Regions from separate parts of the Nocardioides sp. NPDC006303 genome, predicted to be linked through region 1. Evidence: predicted binding sites of a transcription regulator. Region 1 holds the regulator's gene; each other region holds the start of a gene.
The links. Region 1 encodes LexA, which represses DNA repair genes until DNA is damaged. Its sites were predicted from a motif close to TCGAACANNTGTTCGA; they were not measured.

Region 1 (6,384 bases):
CGAAGACGGTGTCGGTGATCGCGTTGTTGCGGATGTGCTCGAAGAGCTCGGTGCGGTCGGCGGTGTAGCCGTCCCACTGGTCGACGTTGTAGGCGATGCCGTTGTCGGGCAGCAGGCCAGTGATGTCGTTGACCGGGGTGATCAGGCTCTTCGGGAGCGCGCCGAAGGTGACCGGCGCGATCATCACCGGGTTGCCGACGATCTTCCACTGAGCATCGGTGAGCAGGCCGTCCTTGAGCCACGCCAGCTGCTCGTCGCCGGTGATCGTGCGGTCGGGGTCGTCGACGCCGGCGAGGTCGGTGCGGGCGACCTGCTGGGAGCGGTAGGAGCGCAGATCGAGCATGCTCAGCTCGAGCAGGTTGCCGAAACGCAGCCGCCGGTGGATGCGGTCGTGGAGATGGCCGTCGGATTCCACCGTCGCTGTGCCACCGACGCGCAGCGGCATCCATTCGTCGTAGGCCTGGTTGGCGTTGGTCTTGCGGTCGATCCAGTCGTACTCGCCCGGTTCGTTGTTCTCGGCGCCGAGCATCCAGGCGTCGTTGGCCGACTCGTGGTCGTCCCAGGTGACGATCCAGGGCAGCCGGGCGTGGGCGGCGGAGAGGTCGACGTCGCGCTTGTACTGCGCGTGCCGGATCCGGTAGTCGGCCAGCGTGTGCATCTCGTGGGCCGGCTCGTGCGGCCGGACGTCCTCGTTGGCCATGCCGTAGCCGTACTCGCCGGGGCCGTACTCGTAGAGGTAGTCGCCCAGGTGGAGGATCGCGTGCAGGTCGTCGCGGGCGGCCAGGTGGCGGTAGGACGCGAACCAGCCGGCCTGCAGGTTGGAGCAGGAGACCACCCCGAAACGTACGTTCTCCGGCGCCGCATCCGCGGCCGGAGCGGTGCGGGTACGGCCGACCCGGCTGGTCTGGCCGTTGTAGATGAAGCGGTAGAAGTACCAGCTCTCCGGGGCCAGTCCGGCGACGTCGAGCTTCACGGTGTGGTCGCGGTCGGGGCCCGTCTGCTGGGATCCCCTCGCGGTGACGCGGCCGAAGTCGGCGGCGGGCGAGACCTCCCAGCGGACCAGGACCTCCTTGCCCTGCCCGGACCCCGGCGTCGCGTCCGCCGTCGGCGTGACCCGGGTCCAGATGACCACGCGGTCCGGGAGCGGGTCGCCGGAGGCGACGCCGTGCTGGAAGTGGTTGAGCGCGCCGCTCGCGGCCTCGGCGGGCTCGGGAAGAGCGATGGCTCCGGCTCCTGCGGCGGTCGCCAGCCCGGCGGCGATGAGGGTGCGGCGGTCGATCTGCGTCTGGGTCACGCTGCATGGAACGACGCAGCCGCCGGCCCTGTCATGGGCCGGCGGCTGGATTTCACGCAGTGTTCCCGGACTGGTTCCGGGAGGTGTGGCGCAGGACTCAGAGGCTGCGCAGGACCGCCGTCACCTTGCCGAGGATCGTCGCGTGGGTGCCGTCGATCGGCTCGTACGCAGCGTTGTGCGGCAGCAGCCAGACCTTGCCGTCCTTGCGGGAGAGCGTCTTGACGGTGGCCTCGCCGTCGATCAGCGCGGCCACGATCTCGCCGTTCTCGGCGGTCGGCTGCTGGCGCACGACCACGAAGTCGCCGTCGCAGATCGCCGCGTCGACCATCGAGTCACCGGAGACCGAGAGCAGGAAGAGGTCGCCGTTGCCGACCAGCTGCTTGGGCAGCGGGAAGACGTCCTCGATGCTCTGCTGGCTCGAGGTCTCCTCGGCCAGGATCGGGCCACCGGCCGCGATCCGCCCGACCAGGGGGACCATGGCGGCGTCGGGGTTGGGGTTGATGTCGGCCTCGGCGGTGATCGTCGACTCGGGCTCCTCGCCGGACATGGCCTTGCGGTGGGCCATCACCTCCGGGAGGAAGACCTCGAGGGCGCGCGGTCGCTTCGGGTCCTTGCGGATCAGACCACGCTGCTCCAGCGCACGGAGCTGGTGGGCGACGCTGCTGGTGCTGGTCAGCCCGACCGCGGCGCCGATCTCGCGCATGCTGGGCGGGTAGCCGCGCTGCTCGATGCTGTCGCGCAGGTGAGCGAGGATGCGCTGCTGACGCGGCGTGAGCCCGGTCGCGTCCGGCGGCCCGTCGGGCAGCTCGCGGACGCGGCTCTTCTTCGAACCGCCTGATCCGGTGCCTGTCTTCTGCGTGGTCATGTCACCACATTAGTCCCTCTGGCACCACGACATCAAACATTTGTTCGACCTCATCGGCGGCGCGTGTCGGCGTTCGAAAATTCTTGGGGTCGCTACTTGCGTTGTTCGAACACGTGATCTACCTTCGAACATGTGCTCGATCGAACACGTGATCGAGAGACTTGTGATCAGGAGGCCGTGAGATGAGTGCAACAGTCTATGTGCTGCCCGTAGCCGAGCCGCCGCGTCCGGTGCCTGAGGTGCGTCGCTCGACCGTGCGGCTCACTCGTCGCGGACGAGTCGTCGTGTTCGCATTCGCGCTCGTCGTGCTCTTCGGGATCGCGCTGATCGGGGCGAAGGTGGCGTTCGCGGTGGAGAACGGTGCCGACAAAAGTCCCTCCTCCACCGCCCACACGATGGTCGTCGGCGATGGCGACACGCTCTGGGACATCTCCTCGAAGGCCGTCGCCGGCACCGACTCCTCGATTCGGGAGATGGAGCAGAGGATCAAGGAGCTCAACAGTCTCGAGTCCTCGATGCTCGTGTCCGGACAGACGCTGATCGTTCCGACCGCGCCCTGAGGCGCCGCACAGTTGTCCGGCTGCTCCTTCGACCCTGGCAGCCGGCTACCGGGGAAAGAGTGAGAGTGCTGCAGACGATGGGAAGCGTCTGCAGCACTCTCGCTGTATCGGGTCAGTGGCGCCCGCGGTAGGGGCTGTCCGGCTCGGCCGGCGGCCACTGCTTGTTGCGAGTGCCGTGCCGCGGCGGCCACTCGTCGTCCGGTTCGACCGGCGGGTCCTGCGGCTGGCGCTGGGTGGGCATCGCCTGGGTTGCGGCGGGGTCCTGGGTCAGTCGAGCACGCGAGCCGGTCTGACCGTAGCCGCTCGGGGTCTGGTAGGCGCCGGACTGATACTGCGGGGAGCCGCCCTGCTGGGTGGGGTAGCTGTCCGTGCCGTAGCCCTGCGAGCCGTACCCCGGAGTGCTCTGCGGCGTCGACGTCGGTGTCGGCGGGCTCGAGTAGTAGGGCTGCGGGGTGGGTGGCGGGCTGGTCGGCGGCTGGTAGGACGGTGCGCCGTAGGCGGCCCGGCTACCGGTGTTGCCGTAGCCCTGATCGCTGCTGGGGTAGCCGTAGGGCGACTGGGAGCCGGTGTCGGTGTAGGCCGAGCGGTTCGAGGTGTCGCCGTAGGGCGGCTGGCTCCCGGTGTCGGAGCTGTGCCGGCCGTACGAACCGGTGTCGTCGTAGCCGTAGGAGCCGGTGCCGTAGTAGTCCTGCTCCGGGTAGGCCTGCTCAGGGTAGGCCTGGTCGGAGTAGGCCGGGGCCGAGTAGTCCTGCTCCTCGACGTAGGCGTTGGAGTGGCTTCCGGCGTAGTCGTCGGCGGGTGGCGTGGTGGGGGAGCCGGAGAAGGCCCGCCAGGCCTTCCCGGCGAAGGTGAAGGTCAGGAAGAGGCAGGCGACTGCAACGACCGCCGCGATGGCGAGCTTCGCCCAGGCGCCGGAATCGCCTCCCCGTGCGTCGGCCCCGAAACCGACGGCGACCCACACGAGCACTCCCCAGATGACGAGGAAGGCCAGTGTCGCGATCGCAGGCAAGATGAAAGGTGGCCGGGGACCGCTTCTGGGGCGCGTGCCTCTCCGCGACCCGACGCGATTTCCTCCGGAGATGTTTGTCACGGGGGTCATTCTTACTCATCCAGGCCAGTCCGTCGCCGCTGAACCGGAATCTTTCGGTGTTTGACCGGCGACACGCCGGACACGCGGGTAAACCCGACCCTCGCTTGCATCGTCGTGGGGGCGGGCGTACGGTTACCACTACATCTAGTAGTTACACGGCTGTAGTTATCCACATCTAGTTCACATGAACAGGCGGATGGCCCACAGCGATGGGGGTGTTGTTCCACAGGGACTCACGCTCATATCCACAGGTTCCACAGGCTCGGGCCGCCAATGAGACGGCCGGATCCACAGGTCTCACGAGAGGGGCTCTACCGTGCACTGTCCGTTCTGCCGACACAGCGACACCAAGGTGCTCGACTCCCGCGTGGCTGAGGACGGTGGCCAGATCCGGCGCCGCCGGGTCTGCCAGGAATGTGGGAAGCGGTTCACGACCGTCGAGCAGATGCAGCTGATGGTGGCCAAGCGCTCCGGCGCAGCGGAGCCGTTCAGCCGCGACAAGGCGGTGCACGGCGTACGCAAGGCATGCAAGGGCCGGCCGGTCACCGAGGACCAGCTCGCCTGCCTCGGCCAGGAGGTCGAGCAGGCGCTGCGCAGCCAGGGGCTGGCCGAGGTTCCCAGCAACGAGGTGGGGCTGGCGATCCTCGCGCCGCTGCGCGAGCTCGACGAGGTGGCCTACCTGCGCTTCGCGAGCGTCTACCGGGCCTTCGGTTCGGTGGAGGACTTCGAGCGTGAGATCCAGATGCTGCGTACGGAACGGGAAGTCCAGGACTTCGAGGCAGAACATCCGGTCGAGGCCCCGGTGGGCTCCGACTAGGTCCCACGGGACACATAGACCGGCCCGGGCAGGCCGTGGGGAAGCGACCTGCTCGGGCCAATCAACGGCACAGCCAGCGGAAACAGATAGAACAGAGCAAGGACTCCACCATCAGCACCGACCAGCAGTACGGCACAGCGATCGATGACAACAGGGGGAACGAAATGACAGACACGGCAGCAGAGGCACAGGCATCGGCGAAGGCAGGCGCCGGGCTGAAGATCGAGCGGATCTTCAGTACCGAGGGCGTCCACCCCTACGACGAGATCACCTGGGAGCGGCGCGACGTCGTCCAGAAGAACTGGAAGACCGGCGAGACCGTCTTCGAGCAGACCGGAGTCGAGTTCCCCGACTTCTGGTCGATCAACGCCTCGACGATCGTGACGACCAAGTACTTCCGCGGCGCCATCGGCACCGAGAAGCGTGAGCAGAGCCTGAAGCAGCTGATCGACCGGGTCGTGAACACCTACGTCGCCTCCGGCAAGGAGAACGACTACTTCGCCTCCGACGCCGACGCCGACCTCTTCGGTCGCGAGCTCACCTGGCTGCTGGTCAACCAGCACTTCGCCTTCAACTCGCCGGTCTGGTTCAACGTCGGCACCGAGTCCCCCCAGCAGGTCTCGGCCTGTTTCATCCTCTCGGTCGACGACTCCATGGACTCGATCCTGAACTGGTACAAGGAGGAGGGCCTGATCTTCAAGGGCGGCTCCGGTGCCGGTCTCAACCTCTCCCGCATCCGCTCCTCCAAGGAGCTGCTGAAGTCCTCCGGCGGCACCGCCTCCGGCCCGGTCTCCTTCATGCGCGGCGCCGACGCGTCCGCGGGCACCATCAAGTCCGGTGGCGCCACCCGCCGCGCGGCGAAGATGGTCGTGCTCGACGTCGACCACCCCGACATCGAGGAGTTCGTCGAGACCAAGGCGCGCGAGGAGGACAAGATCCGCGCGCTGCGCGACGCCGGCTTCGACATGGACCTGGGCGGCAAGGACATCTCGTCCGTGCAGTACCAGAACGCCAACAACTCCGTGCGCGTCTCCGACGAGTTCATGCGCGCCGTCGAGGAGGGCAAGAAGTTCGGCCTCAGGGCGCGTACGACCGGTGAGGTCATCGAGGAGATCGACGCCCGCGAGCTGTTCCGCAAGATCTCGATCGCCGCGTGGGAGTGTGCCGACCCGGGTCTGCAGTACGACGACACGATCAACGACTGGCACACCAACCCGGAGACGGGCCGGATCACCGGCTCCAACCCGTGCTCGGAGTACATGTCGCTGGACAACTCCTCCTGCAACCTGGCGTCGCTGAACCTGCTCAAGTTCCTCAAGGACGACGACACCTTCGACGCCGTGCGCTTCCAGCAGGCCTGCGAGGTCGTCTTCACCGCGATGGACATCTCGATCTGCTTCGCCGACTTCCCGACCGAGGCGATCGGCGAGACCACCCGCGACTACCGCCAGCTCGGCATCGGCTACGCCAACCTCGGCGCGCTGCTGATGGCGATGGGTCTGGGCTATGACAGCGAGGGTGGCCGCACGATGGCCGCCGCCATCACCTCGCTGATGACCGGTGCCGGCTACAAGCGCTCGGCCGAGCTGGCCGGGGTCGTCGGGCCGTACGCCGGTTACGCCCGCAACGCCGAGGCCCACCAGCGGGTCATGCGCAAGCACCAGGCCGCCAACGACGCGGTCCGCTCGATCAACCCGGTCGACCGCAACATCATCGACGCGGCCACCCGCGTGTGGAACGACGTCGTCGAGATCGGCA
Region 2 (6,384 bases), on a different contig from region 1:
CCCGGTGTGGACCGCGACCGGCGTGAACATGCACCCAGGTTAACCGTCTGGGGTCAGTGGGCCTGGCCGCCGCGGCGGTCGACGAGCGGCGGCTGGGAGGACCACGGGAAGTCGATCCAGCGGTCGGTCTTCTTGTAGACGTAGTCGGCGTTGATCACGGTCCACGGCTTCTCGAAGATCACCGCGGTGCGGGCCTCGGCCACGTGGCCCTCGCAGAAGTCGTGGACGATCTCCAGGGTCTTGCCGGTGTCGGCGACGTCGTCGGCGATGAGCACCTTCATCCCGGTCAGGTCGACGGCCGCGGGGGTCGGCGGGAGCATGATCGGGACGTCGAGACGCTCGTTGATGCCGGTATAGAACTCCACGTTGATCGCGGACAGGTTCTTCACGTCGAGGGCGTAGCCCAGTCCCATCCCGAGGGCCAGGCCGCCGCGGGCGATGGAGAGCACGATGTCGGGCTCGTAGCCGCTGTCGACGACCTTCTGGGCGATGTCGCGCACCGCGGTGCCGAAGAGGTCGTAGGTCAGGATCTCGCGCTCTTGCTGCTCACTCACAGATCGGATTCTGGCATGAGACCGCCAGCGCCATCGTCATCGGCCAGAGCGAGCTCCTCACGAACGATGCCGTAGGCCACACCAGCGCCGTATCCCTTGCGGGCGAGCATCCCGACCAGACGCCGGGTCTTGGTCTGGTCGTCGAAGCGCTCCAGAGAGCGCAGCTTGCGCCGGACCATCCGCCGGCCGGCCTCGCGCTCGTCATCCGGGTCGATCTCGTCGAGCGCGTCGCGGGCCACGTCGTCGTCGATGCCCTTGCGGCGCAGCTCCTGGGCCAGGGCTCGTCGGGCCAGGCCCTTTCCTGGCTGCCGGCTGGCGATCCAGGCCCTGGCGAAGGCCTCGTCGTCGATCAGGCCGACCTCTTCGAAGCGGTCCAGCAGCCGCGTCGCCAGGGCTGCGGGGACCTCCTTCTTCTCCAGCTTGTCGGCGAGCTCCTTGCGGCTGCGCGCCTGGCCCGTCAGGGCGTCGAGGAGGATCTTGCGGGCGATCGCCTCGTGGTCGGGCTCGGGGTCGTTCTTCGGGTCGGCGGGATCCGCGGGGCGAGGTTTGCGTCGACGAGACTGTGTTGGTTTCGACACGGATTCGCTCGTACCTCGCGAATCCGGCTCAACCAACGACGGGGTCTTGCCCGCCCAGGCCTCGACGCCGAGGGTCACGTCGCCCAGCCAGTCGGGCGCGGGCCGTTCGTCCACCCAGGGATCCTGGGTGGACGAACGGTCAGGCCTTGACGAAGCCACGGGTCAGCCGGTGCCTGTGGACCTAGAAGTCCTCGACGCCGGCGGGCTCGGCCGCGGGCGCCTCGCCGTCGGCAGGGGCGTCGACCGTCGGCACGACGCCGAGCTTCTCCAGGATCCGCTTCTCCAGCTCGTTGGCCAGGTCGGGGTTGTCCTTGAGGAAGTTGCGGGAGTTCTCCTTGCCCTGACCGAGCTGGTCGCCCTCGTAGGTGTACCAAGCACCGGCCTTGCGGACCAGGCCCGCCTCGACACCGACGTCGATCAGGCCACCCTCGCGGGAGATGCCCTTCCCGTACATGATGTCGAACTCCGCCTGCTTGAACGGCGGGGCGACCTTGTTCTTCACGACCTTGACGCGGGTGCGGTTGCCGACCATGTCGGTGCCGTCCTTGAGCGTCTCGATCCGGCGCACGTCGAGTCGCACCGAGGAGTAGAACTTCAGCGCGCGACCACCGGTCGTGGTCTCGGGCGAGCCGAACATCACGCCGATCTTCTCGCGCAGCTGGTTGATGAAGATCGCGGTCGTGCCGGAGTTGTTGAGCGCACCGGTCATCTTTCGCAGCGCCTGGCTCATCAGTCGAGCCTGCAGACCGACGTGGCTGTCGCCCATCTCGCCCTCGATCTCGGCCCGCGGCACCAGCGCCGCGACGGAGTCGATGACGATCAGGTCGAGCGCGCCCGAGCGGATCAGCATGTCGGCGATCTCCAGGGCCTGCTCACCCGAGTCGGGCTGGGAGACCAGCAGGGCGTCGGTGTCGACGCCGAGGTTCTTCGCGTACTCCGGGTCGAGCGCGTGCTCGGCGTCGATGAAGGCCACGATGCCGCCGGCGCGCTGCGCGCTGGCGACCGAGTGGAGGGCCACCGTCGTCTTACCCGAGGACTCCGGACCGTAGATCTCCACGACCCGCCCGCGGGGCAGACCGCCCAGACCCAGCGCCACGTCGAGCGCGATCGAGCCGGTCGGGATCACTTCCAGCGGAGCCCGGGTCTCATCGCCCAGCCGCATGACCGAGCCCTTGCCGAACTGCCTCTCGATGTTGGCGAGAGCGGCGTCCAATGCCTTCTCGCGATCACCTGCCGCCATGTTCTTTCCTTCCTGAGGGGCAGACTTCTTCCCCTTGCCTGCCGCTTGTCCACGTGTCTTCGTCGTCATCAAGGCAGACGCTAGACGGGACCACCGACAGTTTTGAACGGGACCCTCTGGCACGGTGTTTCACGACCCTGTTTTTGCCTGGCCGCTAGCACGAACCACGCTCCACCTACTACCACACACTAGCCCGAACAAGCGTTCGATGTGAACACCTGTTCGGGCGTGTCGAGGTGGTCGGATTCTCAGTGGCCCTGCATCTCGACCTGCTCGGCGGGGACCGAGCCGCCACCCATCTCGTCGGCGACGGCGACCGACAGGCCACCGAGCATGAAAGCGATGATCACCGCAGCCAGGGCGCCGCTCGAGAACGACGGGATGAAGCGGCGTACGCCTTCCTGGACCGGCTCCGCGCCGTGGTACTGGTGGGTGAGCGCATGCCCCTTGCCCCGCTGGAGCAGGTATCGGTTGACGGGGAAGGCCGCCACGAAGGCCACCGAGAGGGCGATCATCATCCCGATCCAGAACACGACGTTGACCAGGCCGGCCTCCATGGCCCCGGGGATGAGCGCCATGACCAGGTTGTCGACCAGCTCCATCGTGGCGATCGAGAGGGTGTCGGCGGCCAGCACGACGCTGAGCGCCGCACCGACAGCCAGGCCCGACTTGAGCAGGGGCAGGGTCGAGAGGGCGTAGCCGAAGGCGAACGCGAGCGTGACCGCCAGGGCGATCGTCCATCCGGTGCTGAGCCCGATCGCGGTGCCGATCATCAGTCCGGCGATCTCACCGATCGCACAGCCGGTGAGGCAATGCAGCGTGGCGCTGGCCGCCATCGCGTTCACCCCGCCGCCCCCGTGTGCACCGTGTGCACCGTGCGCCGAGTGATCCTCATGACCCTCGTGCATCGAGTGCTGATGTCCGGAGTGGTCGTGTCCGGCATGCACGTGCTCGTCATGCGACGTCATGTCGCTCCCCTTGCTCGATCGTTCGTTGTACCTACCCGCCATTCATACCCCATGGGGGTATGCCCTCGCAAGGGGCACCCGGCCGAAGAAGCCCACTTTGTCCAACCGCGAAGGACTCCTTAGGGTGTGCGGTGTGTGGACGGCAGCGCGACGACGACAGCGGACGACCCGTGCGGTCGCGCGCGCCGGCCTGCTGGCAGCGGTCGTGGTCACGGTCGCCGGTCTGCTGGCCATGCATGCGCTGAGCCTCCACGGCACCGACACCGACGGTGAGCACGGCGCGCTGAGCCTGCCGGCCGCCCATGTCGAGCACACGCACGCTCTCGAGCACACCGGCCACGGAGCGGTCGACGACGCCGGGCACACGGGCGACGACGGGCACACGGCGATGATGCTGTGCGCGGCGTTCCTGCTCGCCGCCGGCGCGCTGCTGCTGAGCGGGCTGTGGCGGCGTACTCCTGCCTGGTGGTTCTCGCGGGCCCGCGGCTGGTCCCGGACCAGCGGATTCGCGCCCTTGCTCACCTGTCCCGCGACCGGCCCGCCCTCCGTATGGGCCTACTCCGTCATCAGGTGCTGAGCGGTCTGACCCCACCCGCGACCCGGGCCACGCCCGAGGTCCGCAGGTGGGTCAGCGATGCCCGTAATCAGCACTTGACAAGGAGAAACAACAGATGCGTACGCAACGTCCCCTCTTCCGCGCGACCTGGGCGGCGGCCGGCCTGGCCGTGCTGCTCACCCTGTCCGCCTGTGGCGGCAGCGACGAGGCCGAGGCGCCTCAGGAGCTCTCGGAGACCGAGCACAACAAGGCCGATGTCACCTTCGCGACCGACATGATCCAGCACCACGCCCAGGCCCTGTCGATGGTCGACCTGACCATGGACCGCGACCTCGAGCCCGAGGTGCAGGAGCTGGCGGACTCGATCCGGGCGGCCCAGAGCCCCGAGATCGAGACCATGTCCGGCTGGCTCCAGGAGTGGGGCGAGGAGGTGCCGTCGACGATGCGTGATCACGTCAACGGCGGCCACGAGGGCCACGGCGACGACGAGGACAGCAGCATGTCCGACTCGATGGAGGGCATGGACGACGACATGCCCGGGATGATGTCGGCCGAGGACATGGACGCCCTCGAGAACGCCTCCGACGCCGAGTTCAGCGACATGTGGCTGAAGATGATGGTCGAGCACCACGAAGGCGCGATCGAGATGGCCGAGACCGAGCAGGACGAGGGCCGGTTCAAGCCGGCCGTCGACCTGGCCGGGACGATCATCGAGTCCCAGACGACCGAGATCGACACCATGGAGAAGCTCCTCGGCTGAGGACGCTCTCACGGGCAGGGCCGCCGAGCGGCCCTGCCCGTCAGGCGGGCGCGTCGGCCGACTTACGGGCCACGTACGCAGCCCCGAACAGCACCATGACCAGCAGGATCGTGCCGAGCGCGAGCGCCGGATATCCAGCCAGGTCGACGACGACGCCGGACACCGCCCCGGCGGCGGCAGCGGCGACACCCATGATCAGGTCGGCGGTGCCCTGGACGTCGGCACGCACCTCGATCGGAGTGTGGTCCGCGACCGAGGTGGCCGCCGCGATCGTAGCCAGCGACCAGCCGAGGCCGAGCAGGAAGAGGCCGACGAAGATCCGTCCCGAGCTGCCCTCCGGCGCCGCGGCGCACAGGACCAGGGACACCAGGAGCACTCCGCCGCCGAGCGCCATCACATCGGCCCGGCCGACGCGGTCGGCGAGCCAGCCTGCGATCGGCGCGAAGGCGAACATGCCCAGGACGTGCCCGCTGATCACCAGTCCGATGATCTCGAGGCCGGCGCCGCCGTGCTCCATGTGGAGGGGGGTCATCACCATCACCGCCACCATCGTGGCGTGGGCCGCGGCCTGCCCGACGACCGCCGCCGCCAGCGCGGGCCGCTCCCGGATGACGGCGATCGCCCGGCGCCAGCTCGTGCCCTTCGCCTTCTCCGCCGGCGGAGCGCCCTCTCGGGCGACCAGCAGCGGGTCAGGTCGCAGGAAGACCCCGACCACCAGCGCGGCGGCCAGCATCCCCATCGATCCGATCGCGAACGGCCCGGTGAGCACCGGGATCCCGACGGAGTCGGAGAAGATCTCGGCGACGCCGGTCAGGTTGGGGCCGATCACCGCACCGAACGTCGTGGCCCAGACCACGACCGACAGCGCCCGCGCGCGGCTCCTGGCAGGTGCCAGGTCGGTGGCCGCGTAGCGCGCTCCGTTGTTGGCCGCCGTGGTCGCGCCCAGCAGCACCGCACCGACCAGCAGCAGCGTCATCGAGCCGACCACGCCGGCCAGCACCGCCAACAGCCCACCGGCCGCCCCGAGCACGTAACCCGCCACCAGCCCGAACCGGCGCCCGCGCGCGTCCATCACCCGCCCCAGGACGTACGCAGCGACGGCCGCGCCGAGCACCTGGGTCGTCTGCGAGAGACCTGCCATCGACTCCGAGCCGGACAGGTCGCGCGCCAGCAGGGAGGCAGTCGCGATGCCGATCGTGATGCCCATCGCCCCGACCGCCTGGGTGGCGACCAGGGTGAGGATGGTGCGTTTCTGGACCGCGGCCACCGAGGCCGGTGCGACCAGCGTCACCGCTCACGCGCCGGCAGCTCCAGGGCCGTCCAGACCGCGGCCCAGACCTCCTTGGGCGGGACGCCGTCGTCGAGGGCCTCCTGGGCGGTGCGCCCGCCCAGGTCACCCATGACGAACTGGCGTGCCCACGCTCGCGCGTAGCCCGCGCCGAGCGCCTCGTCCATCCGGGACCAGAACTCCGTGTGTCTCATCGCCTCGAATGCTACTCAGGCGCGCCGACGCGCGAGGACGTCGAGCCAGACCTCGCCGAGGCGTCCGTCGGCGTGCCCGACCTCGAGCACCTCCCAGCCGGCCTCGTCCAGCGCCGCCCGGAGTGCGGGCTCGCGCCAGTAGACGAAGAGGCGGGGAGACTCGACGCGACCGCGGTTGGTCCAGTCCTCGTCGTCGCCCTCCTTCATCGACACGTGCAGCGCACCGCCGGGGCGGGTCACCTCGGC
Region 3 (6,384 bases), on a different contig from region 1:
TCCGCGCCGAAGTCCACCTCGCCGAGGGCACCCAGGGCTACGACGTCAACGGCTACTCACGCGAGCAGCTGATGGGTGACGTCCTCGACCAGTACGAGCGCCACCTCTCCTACCTCCACCTCGTCCAGCAGGAGCAGCTGCCCGGCGAGGTGCCCGAGGTTCCGGCGGCGGACGTCAGCGGAGCAGATCGGTGAGGTCGATCTTGACCGGGAACGGCACCGGGACGTCGAGCCGGTCGCGGAAGATCCCGATCGGGACGTAGGCCTTGGTGAGGTCGTCGCGCTCGTAGACATGGATCGCGGGCGCGCCGTCCTCGTTCTCGATGCGCCAGTAGTGGGAGATCCCCGCCTCGGCGTACTTCTGCGGCTTCACCGCCCGGTCGCGGTGCTCGGACTCCGGCGAGACCACCTCGACCACCAGGACCACAGAATCGGCATCGTAGAACGACGCCTGGTCGGAGATCCGCGCCGTGCTCACCAGCACGTCCGGCTCCGGCCGATTGCGCCTGTCGAGCACCACCGTCAGCTCCCGATCCACCTCGAACCCGTCCGGGGCCTGCGCCGTCAGCGAGTTGGTCAGGGCCGTGACGAGCCGACTGTGCCAGCGGCGCTGCGGTGACATATTGAAGACCAGGGCTCCGTCGATGAGTTCGGTATGACGCGGTGCCTCGACGAGCATGTCGAGGTCTTCGGAGTACCAACCCTCCTCACGGGGAGGGTGCATCCAGTCGGGCAACGCGGTCATGTTTCGAGGATACCGCCTGTTGTTGGGGTCGGTGGGCGGGCTTTGTCGTCCTGGTTTGGTCTCGAGAGGCCGCGGGTAAGTGGCCGTGGCTTCGTTTCAGTGTTTCGCCGCCGACCCTTGGTTCGATTGTTTCTCGATCGCGCACCGCGTCAAGGACGGCCTTCGGCCGCCGGCTTCGCCGGTCGCCTCCGGCGATCCCTGACCCGGCGCGCGATCGAGAAAGATTTGGCCTGTATCGGTTCGGCGGCGAGGGTGTGGCGCAGCGGATTCGGTTGGGTGCGGGCTTGGGGGCCGTGGCTGGTCGTTCGCCGAGCGGCTCAGTGCCTGGTCGGCGCCTACGGCAGTGGGCGAGACCTTGTGAACCGTTCACAAGTGAGCCGTGGCTTCGACCGGGTCGGGTTCGGTGCGGCCGGGCCACGAGTTCCCCACTGATCCGGAGAGTTCCCCACGTATGCGGAGCTTCCCCACCCTCCGGAGCGTGGGGAACCTTCACCACAGTGGGGAGATGTCCCCGCCAGCAGGGAAACGGCGAGTGTGGAGTCGAGAGGCTCCCAGCGCAGCCGGTTAGGGGCGGCGGGTGAACCGGATGGTGCCATCGGGTAGTCGCTCATGGGTGTAGGCAGGGTTGTGCGCGAGACGGTGATGGTGAGGGCAGAGCAGGGCGCTGTCTTTCAGGTTGGTCTTTCCGCCGGCGGCCCAGGGTTCGAGGTGGTGGGCGTCGCACCATTCGGGTGGCATGTCGCAGCCTTCGGCCTGGCAGCATTTCTGCTGGAGTCGCATGGCCTTGCGTTGGATGGGCTGGAAGAACCTGCTGCCTCGACCGGCGTCGAGGACCTCGCTGTCGCCGCCGAGGACCCAGGGGATGATGGTCGCGTTGCAGGCCATCCTCCGGGCTTCGGCCGCGGTGATGGTGGTGCCGTTGGTTTCGTCGTAGCCCAGGGTCGCGGTGCCGAGGTCCTTGCGGAGCTCCTCGAGGCTGATGACCACGTTGATGGCGGTGGCGTCGCCACCGTGCCGGGGCAACGCTGCGGGGTCGATGGTCTCCAGGAGCCGGGCGAAGCCTTGGCCCATCAGTCGTTCCCACGGCGGCAGGGGCGCGCCCTTGGCGACGAGTTGCTGCTTGCGGGGTTGGGCGTAGGCCTCGACCAGTCGCTTGAATCTCATCCCGATCGAGGTGGGGAGGACGCCGTCGAACCCGATGGTGCCGTCGTGGTTGTCCCAGACCCGCAGTGCAGTCTTCTGGTTGGCGCGTTCTTCCTCAGCCAGCAACGCCTTGGCCTCGGCGTCCTCGAACCGGGCCGGATCGACCTCGGCCAGGATTCGCTTGCCGACGATGTGGAGCTCGTTCGCGGTCAAATGGGTGGCGTAGTCGACCAAGAGCTTTTCGGCCAACACCAGGTCCTCGGTACTGGCGACCGGATCTGCCTCGATCTTGTCGAGTGCGTTGGTGATCACCCGGGCTTTGTCTTGGGAGAGGACACCTTCAGCGAGACGGGCGGCGACGAGGTCGTACTTCGCGACACTGGTCGCGAGCTTGATCTGGGACCGGGCGATGCCTTTGTCGACGAGCAGTTCGGCGCGCATCCAGGCGGAGGGGTCTTTGGCGCCGGTCTCTTCGGCGATGTCGCCGGCAGAGGCGAGGATCCGGAGTTTCAACGCGGCCACCTTGGCCTGGACCTTCTCGAGTCGTGTCAGCCGGTCCTTCTTCTGGCTGGTGCGCCAGTAGGCGGGGTCTCTGGTCACGAGCTTGTCGAGGGAGGATTCGATGGCGCTCAGCTCGGCGTCGATCGCATCATCGGGGTTGGTTCCCCACGGGTTGATGTCGCGTTCGAGACTCATCGTTTCCTCCCTTCGAACGGGTGTTGTGATGGATCTGATTCTACGCTTCTCGCACCTACCTGGCTATCTATTTATGCAGGTCAGAGGCCGTTTCGCGATGAGCGAACGACCTAGCATCTGTGGATGGTAAGTGGCCCGAAGGGCCACCCTTCCACCCCGCCAACCTCACCTGTCCCAAACAAGAATCCGCTGCGCCACACCCCGGCCGCCGCCCCGATAGCCAGCCAAATCTTTTCTCGATCTGGTCCGGAGTCCAGGACCGCGAAGCGGCCGGCGAAGCCGGCGCCCGAAGGGCGTCCTTGACGCCGGAGCAGATCGAGAAGACCCTCCAAAAACGGGTCGGCGGCCCAGGCCAACCCCGAAGAACAGCCACTCAAGAAGGGGTGAAGACCGACCCAGACTCACCCGAAGTCGATGAGCCGCCCATCCTCATGCATCACACAACCCCGCCCGATCCAAGCAACCGCATGTTCCTTGTCCCCGACAGCGATATGCGAATAGCTAGGCGGAACCCAGACGAGCTCGTAGTCGACGTCACCGAGCGCCGCCTCGGTAGCCCGGACAGCATCGTCGGAGGGGTCGAGGGTGCGTACGGCCTGTTCGACGGAGTCGAAGTATTTCCGGCCGGCCTCGGAGAGCTCCTTGGCGCACCAAGCGCACGTGCCCAGCGTCTCGATCTGCGCGGCGGTGGCCCTGATCGGGGCGTCGAGGCCGAGGAGCTGGGGGCAGGCCCGGACATGCAGGAGACGACCCGTCGCGTGTGCGACGAAGAGGGTCTCGGGGGTGTCGGAGGGCATCTCCGGAGCCTAGGGGAGGGAGGCATGCCCCGGGAGGTACCTGGGGCGAATTCAGGACGTTCGACCCCCGTGATCGCTGTGGTCCAGGTCACGTACGATCCGGGGTATGGCGCATTACCAACAGCGCGGGCACATCCCGCCCAAGCGGCACACCCAACACCGCGACGGAGAAGGGAATCTCTACTACGAAGAGCTCATGGGCGAGGAGGGGTTCTCCTCGGACTCCTCCCTGCTCTACCACCGCCACATCCCCTCGGCGGTGAAGGACGTACGCATCTGGGAGCTGCCCGACCATGGCACCACCCCCAACCACCCCCTGCGCCCGATGCACCTCGGGCTTCACGACCTCTTCCCTGGTGAGGAATGGAAGCGTCACGACGCGGTGACCGGGCGTCGGCTGGTGCTCGGCAACGGCGACGTACGTCTTCACTATGCGGTGGCGGGGGAGGCCTCGCCGCTCTACCGCAACGCGATCGGTGACGAGTGTGTCTACGTCGAGTCCGGGACCGGCGTCGTCGAGACGGTCTTCGGCGACCTGATGGTGGGGGAGGGCGACTACGTGGTGATCCCGCGTGCCACCACCCACCGCTGGGTGCCGGTCGGCGACGCTCCGCTGCGGGTCTACGCGATCGAGGCGAACTCCCACATCGCCCCGCCGAAGCGCTACCTCTCCCGGTTCGGCCAGTTCCTCGAGCACGCCCCGTACTGCGAGCGGGACCTCCGGCTCCCGACCGACCCGCAGACCGTGGACGCGCCCGAGGCGGAGGCCCAAGGAATTGAGGTCTACATCAAGCACCGCGGCCCCGGCGCCGGCGGCATCGCCGGCTCGGTCCACGTCCTCCCGCACCACCCGTTCGACGTCGTCGGCTGGGACGGCTGCCTCTACCCGTACGTCTTCAACATCGCCGACTACATGCCGATCACCGGCAAGGTCCACCAGCCGCCGCCCGCCCACCAGGTCTTCGAGGGCAACAACTTCGTGATCTGCAACTTCGTGCCCCGCAAGGTCGACTACCACGAGCTCGCGGTGCCGGTGCCCTACTACCACTCCAACGTCGACTCCGACGAGGTCATGTTCTACGTCGGTGGCGACTACGAGGCCCGCAAGGGCTCCGGGATCGGCATCGGCTCGATCACGCTCCACCCCGGCGGCCACGCCCACGGGCCGCAGCCCGGCGCGATGGAGCGCAGCCTCGGCGCGGAGTTCTTCGACGAGCTCGCGGTCATGGTCGACACCTTCCGGCCCCTGGAGGTCGGTGAGGCCGGTGCCACGGTCGACGACGGCAAGTACGCCTGGACCTGGGCGGGAGGCCGCCAGTGACCTCGTGGTTGGACATCAACAACAGTCAGTTCGGCCTCGAGGCGCTTCCGTACGCCACCTTCCGCACCTCCACGGATCCCACCCCGCGACTCGGGGTGCGGATCGGTGACCTGGTGCTCGACGTCGCCGCGGCGGCCGAGGACCTGGCCGGGCACTGCGAGGGCGGCCTCGACGGTCTGCTCACCGCGGGTCCGGAGGTGTGGGCGCAGGTGCGCGCGGAGGTGACAAGGCTGCTCAGCGACCCCGCCTGCGAGGCCGAGACCAGGCCGCACCTGGTGCCGATCGAGGACGCCGACCTGCTGCTGCCGTTCACGGTGGCCGACTACGTCGACTTCTACGCCTCCGAGCACCACGCGTCCAACGTCGGGAAGATGTTCCGCCCCGACTCCGACCCGTTGACGCCCAACTGGAAGCACCTGCCGATCGGCTACCACGGCCGCTCCGGCACGGTGGTCGTCTCCGGCACCGACGTCGTCCGGCCGACCGGGCTGCGGAAGACGCCCGACGGGATCGTCGACGGCCCCTCGATCCGCCTCGACATCGAGGCCGAGCTCGGGTTCGTGGTCGGCGTCGGCTCCGAGATGGCCCACCCGGTCCCGCTCGCCGGGGCCGCCGACCACATCTTCGGGATCACGCTCCTCAACGACTGGTCGGCGCGCGACATCCAGGCCTGGGAGTACGTCCCGCTGGGCCCGTTCCTCGGCAAGTCCTTCGCCACCTCGATCTCGCCGTGGGTCCTCCCGCTCGCCGCACTCGAGGCAGCACGGGTTCGGCCTCCGGAACGAGACGTTCCGCTGGCCGGCTACCTGGACGACTCGGCGCTCGAGCCCTGGGCCCTCGACCTCGCCCTCGAGGTCCGGCTCAACGGTTCACTGGTCTCCGAGCCTCCGTTCGCCACCATGTACTGGACCGCGCCGCAGATGCTCGCGCACATGACCGCCAACGGCGCCTCGCTGCGCGTCGGCGACCTGTTCGCCAGCGGCACGATCAGTGGCCCCGAGCCGGGCCAGCGCGGCTCGCTGCTCGAGCTCAGCTGGTCGGGGGCCGAGCCCTTCAAGCTGGACGACGGGTCGGTGCGTACGTTCCTGGAGGACGGCGACGAGGTGACCATCACCGCCACTGCACCGGCGCCGGGCGGCGGCCGGATCGCTCTCGGCGAGGTCAGCGGGCGGATCCTGCCCGCGAAGGAGCGGCCGTGACGACGGTCTACGAGTTCACGCCCCGCTACCTCGAGATCGACCAGCAGGGGGTGATGTTCAACGGCTGGTACCTCACCTACGTCGACGAGGCGATGACCCACTTCATCGACACCCGCGGGGTGCCGTACGGCCGCTGGCAGGAGCTGGGCGTCGACGTCCAGCTCGCCCACGCCGACCTGGACTGGAAGGCCGGTATCGGCTTCGGCGACCGCGTCCAGGTGCCGGTGCGCACCACCCGGATCGGCACCAAGAGCTTCACGCTCGAGTTCGAGTTCCGCCGGGGCGAGGACGTCGCCTGCGCCGTGTCGGTCGTCTACGTGGTCGTGGCTGCCGACGGCTCGGAGTCGACCGCCATCCCGCCGGAGATCGCCGCCGCGATCGAATAGTCGCGCAAGAACGGTCAAGCGAACCCGGAGCCGTCGGTGTGAGACTCGTCGTGTGCTCGAGACAGACGAAGAGATCGCCGACCTGCAACGCCTCCTGG

Region 2: a site for LexA is predicted at 2,566-2,581, ahead of recA (recombinase RecA). Genes of this name have one in related genera too.
Region 3: a site for LexA is predicted at 2,596-2,611, ahead of ABZY89_RS16405 (DUF222 domain-containing protein). Genes of this name have one in related genera too.

What each region holds. Positions count from the first base shown of each region.
Region 1 is NZ_JBEXRR010000010.1:55,917-62,300, forward strand. Features, by position in the region: gene ABZY89_RS10500 (alkaline phosphatase D family protein) at 1-1,294, opposite strand, end outside; gene lexA (transcriptional repressor LexA) at 1,392-2,159, opposite strand; gene ABZY89_RS10510 (LysM peptidoglycan-binding domain-containing protein) at 2,342-2,719, shown strand; gene ABZY89_RS10515 (hypothetical protein) at 2,832-3,728, opposite strand; gene nrdR (transcriptional regulator NrdR) at 4,126-4,626, shown strand; gene ABZY89_RS10525 (vitamin B12-dependent ribonucleotide reductase) at 4,791-6,384, shown strand, end outside.
Region 2 is NZ_JBEXRR010000067.1:9,657-16,040, reverse strand. Features, by position in the region: gene ABZY89_RS28670 (GNAT family N-acetyltransferase) at 1-30, opposite strand, end outside; gene ABZY89_RS28665 (phosphoribosyltransferase) at 54-554, opposite strand; gene ABZY89_RS28660 (regulatory protein RecX) at 551-1,246, opposite strand; gene recA (recombinase RecA) at 1,314-2,372, opposite strand; gene ABZY89_RS28650 (DUF4396 domain-containing protein) at 2,621-3,340, opposite strand; gene ABZY89_RS28645 (DUF6153 family protein) at 3,474-3,917, shown strand; gene ABZY89_RS28640 (DUF305 domain-containing protein) at 4,012-4,656, shown strand; gene ABZY89_RS28635 (MFS transporter) at 4,697-5,947, opposite strand; gene ABZY89_RS28630 (DUF3046 domain-containing protein) at 5,944-6,138, opposite strand; gene ABZY89_RS28625 (methyltransferase domain-containing protein) at 6,154-6,384, opposite strand, start outside.
Region 3 is NZ_JBEXRR010000020.1:12,028-18,411, forward strand. Features, by position in the region: gene betT (choline BCCT transporter BetT) at 1-194, shown strand, start outside; gene ABZY89_RS16400 (Uma2 family endonuclease) at 175-744, opposite strand; gene ABZY89_RS16405 (DUF222 domain-containing protein) at 1,309-2,583, opposite strand; gene ABZY89_RS16410 (hypothetical protein) at 2,985-3,380, opposite strand; gene ABZY89_RS16415 (cupin domain-containing protein) at 3,487-4,701, shown strand; gene fahA (fumarylacetoacetase) at 4,698-5,900, shown strand; gene ABZY89_RS16425 (acyl-CoA thioesterase) at 5,897-6,286, shown strand; gene ABZY89_RS16430 (pyridoxamine 5'-phosphate oxidase family protein) at 6,339-6,384, shown strand, end outside.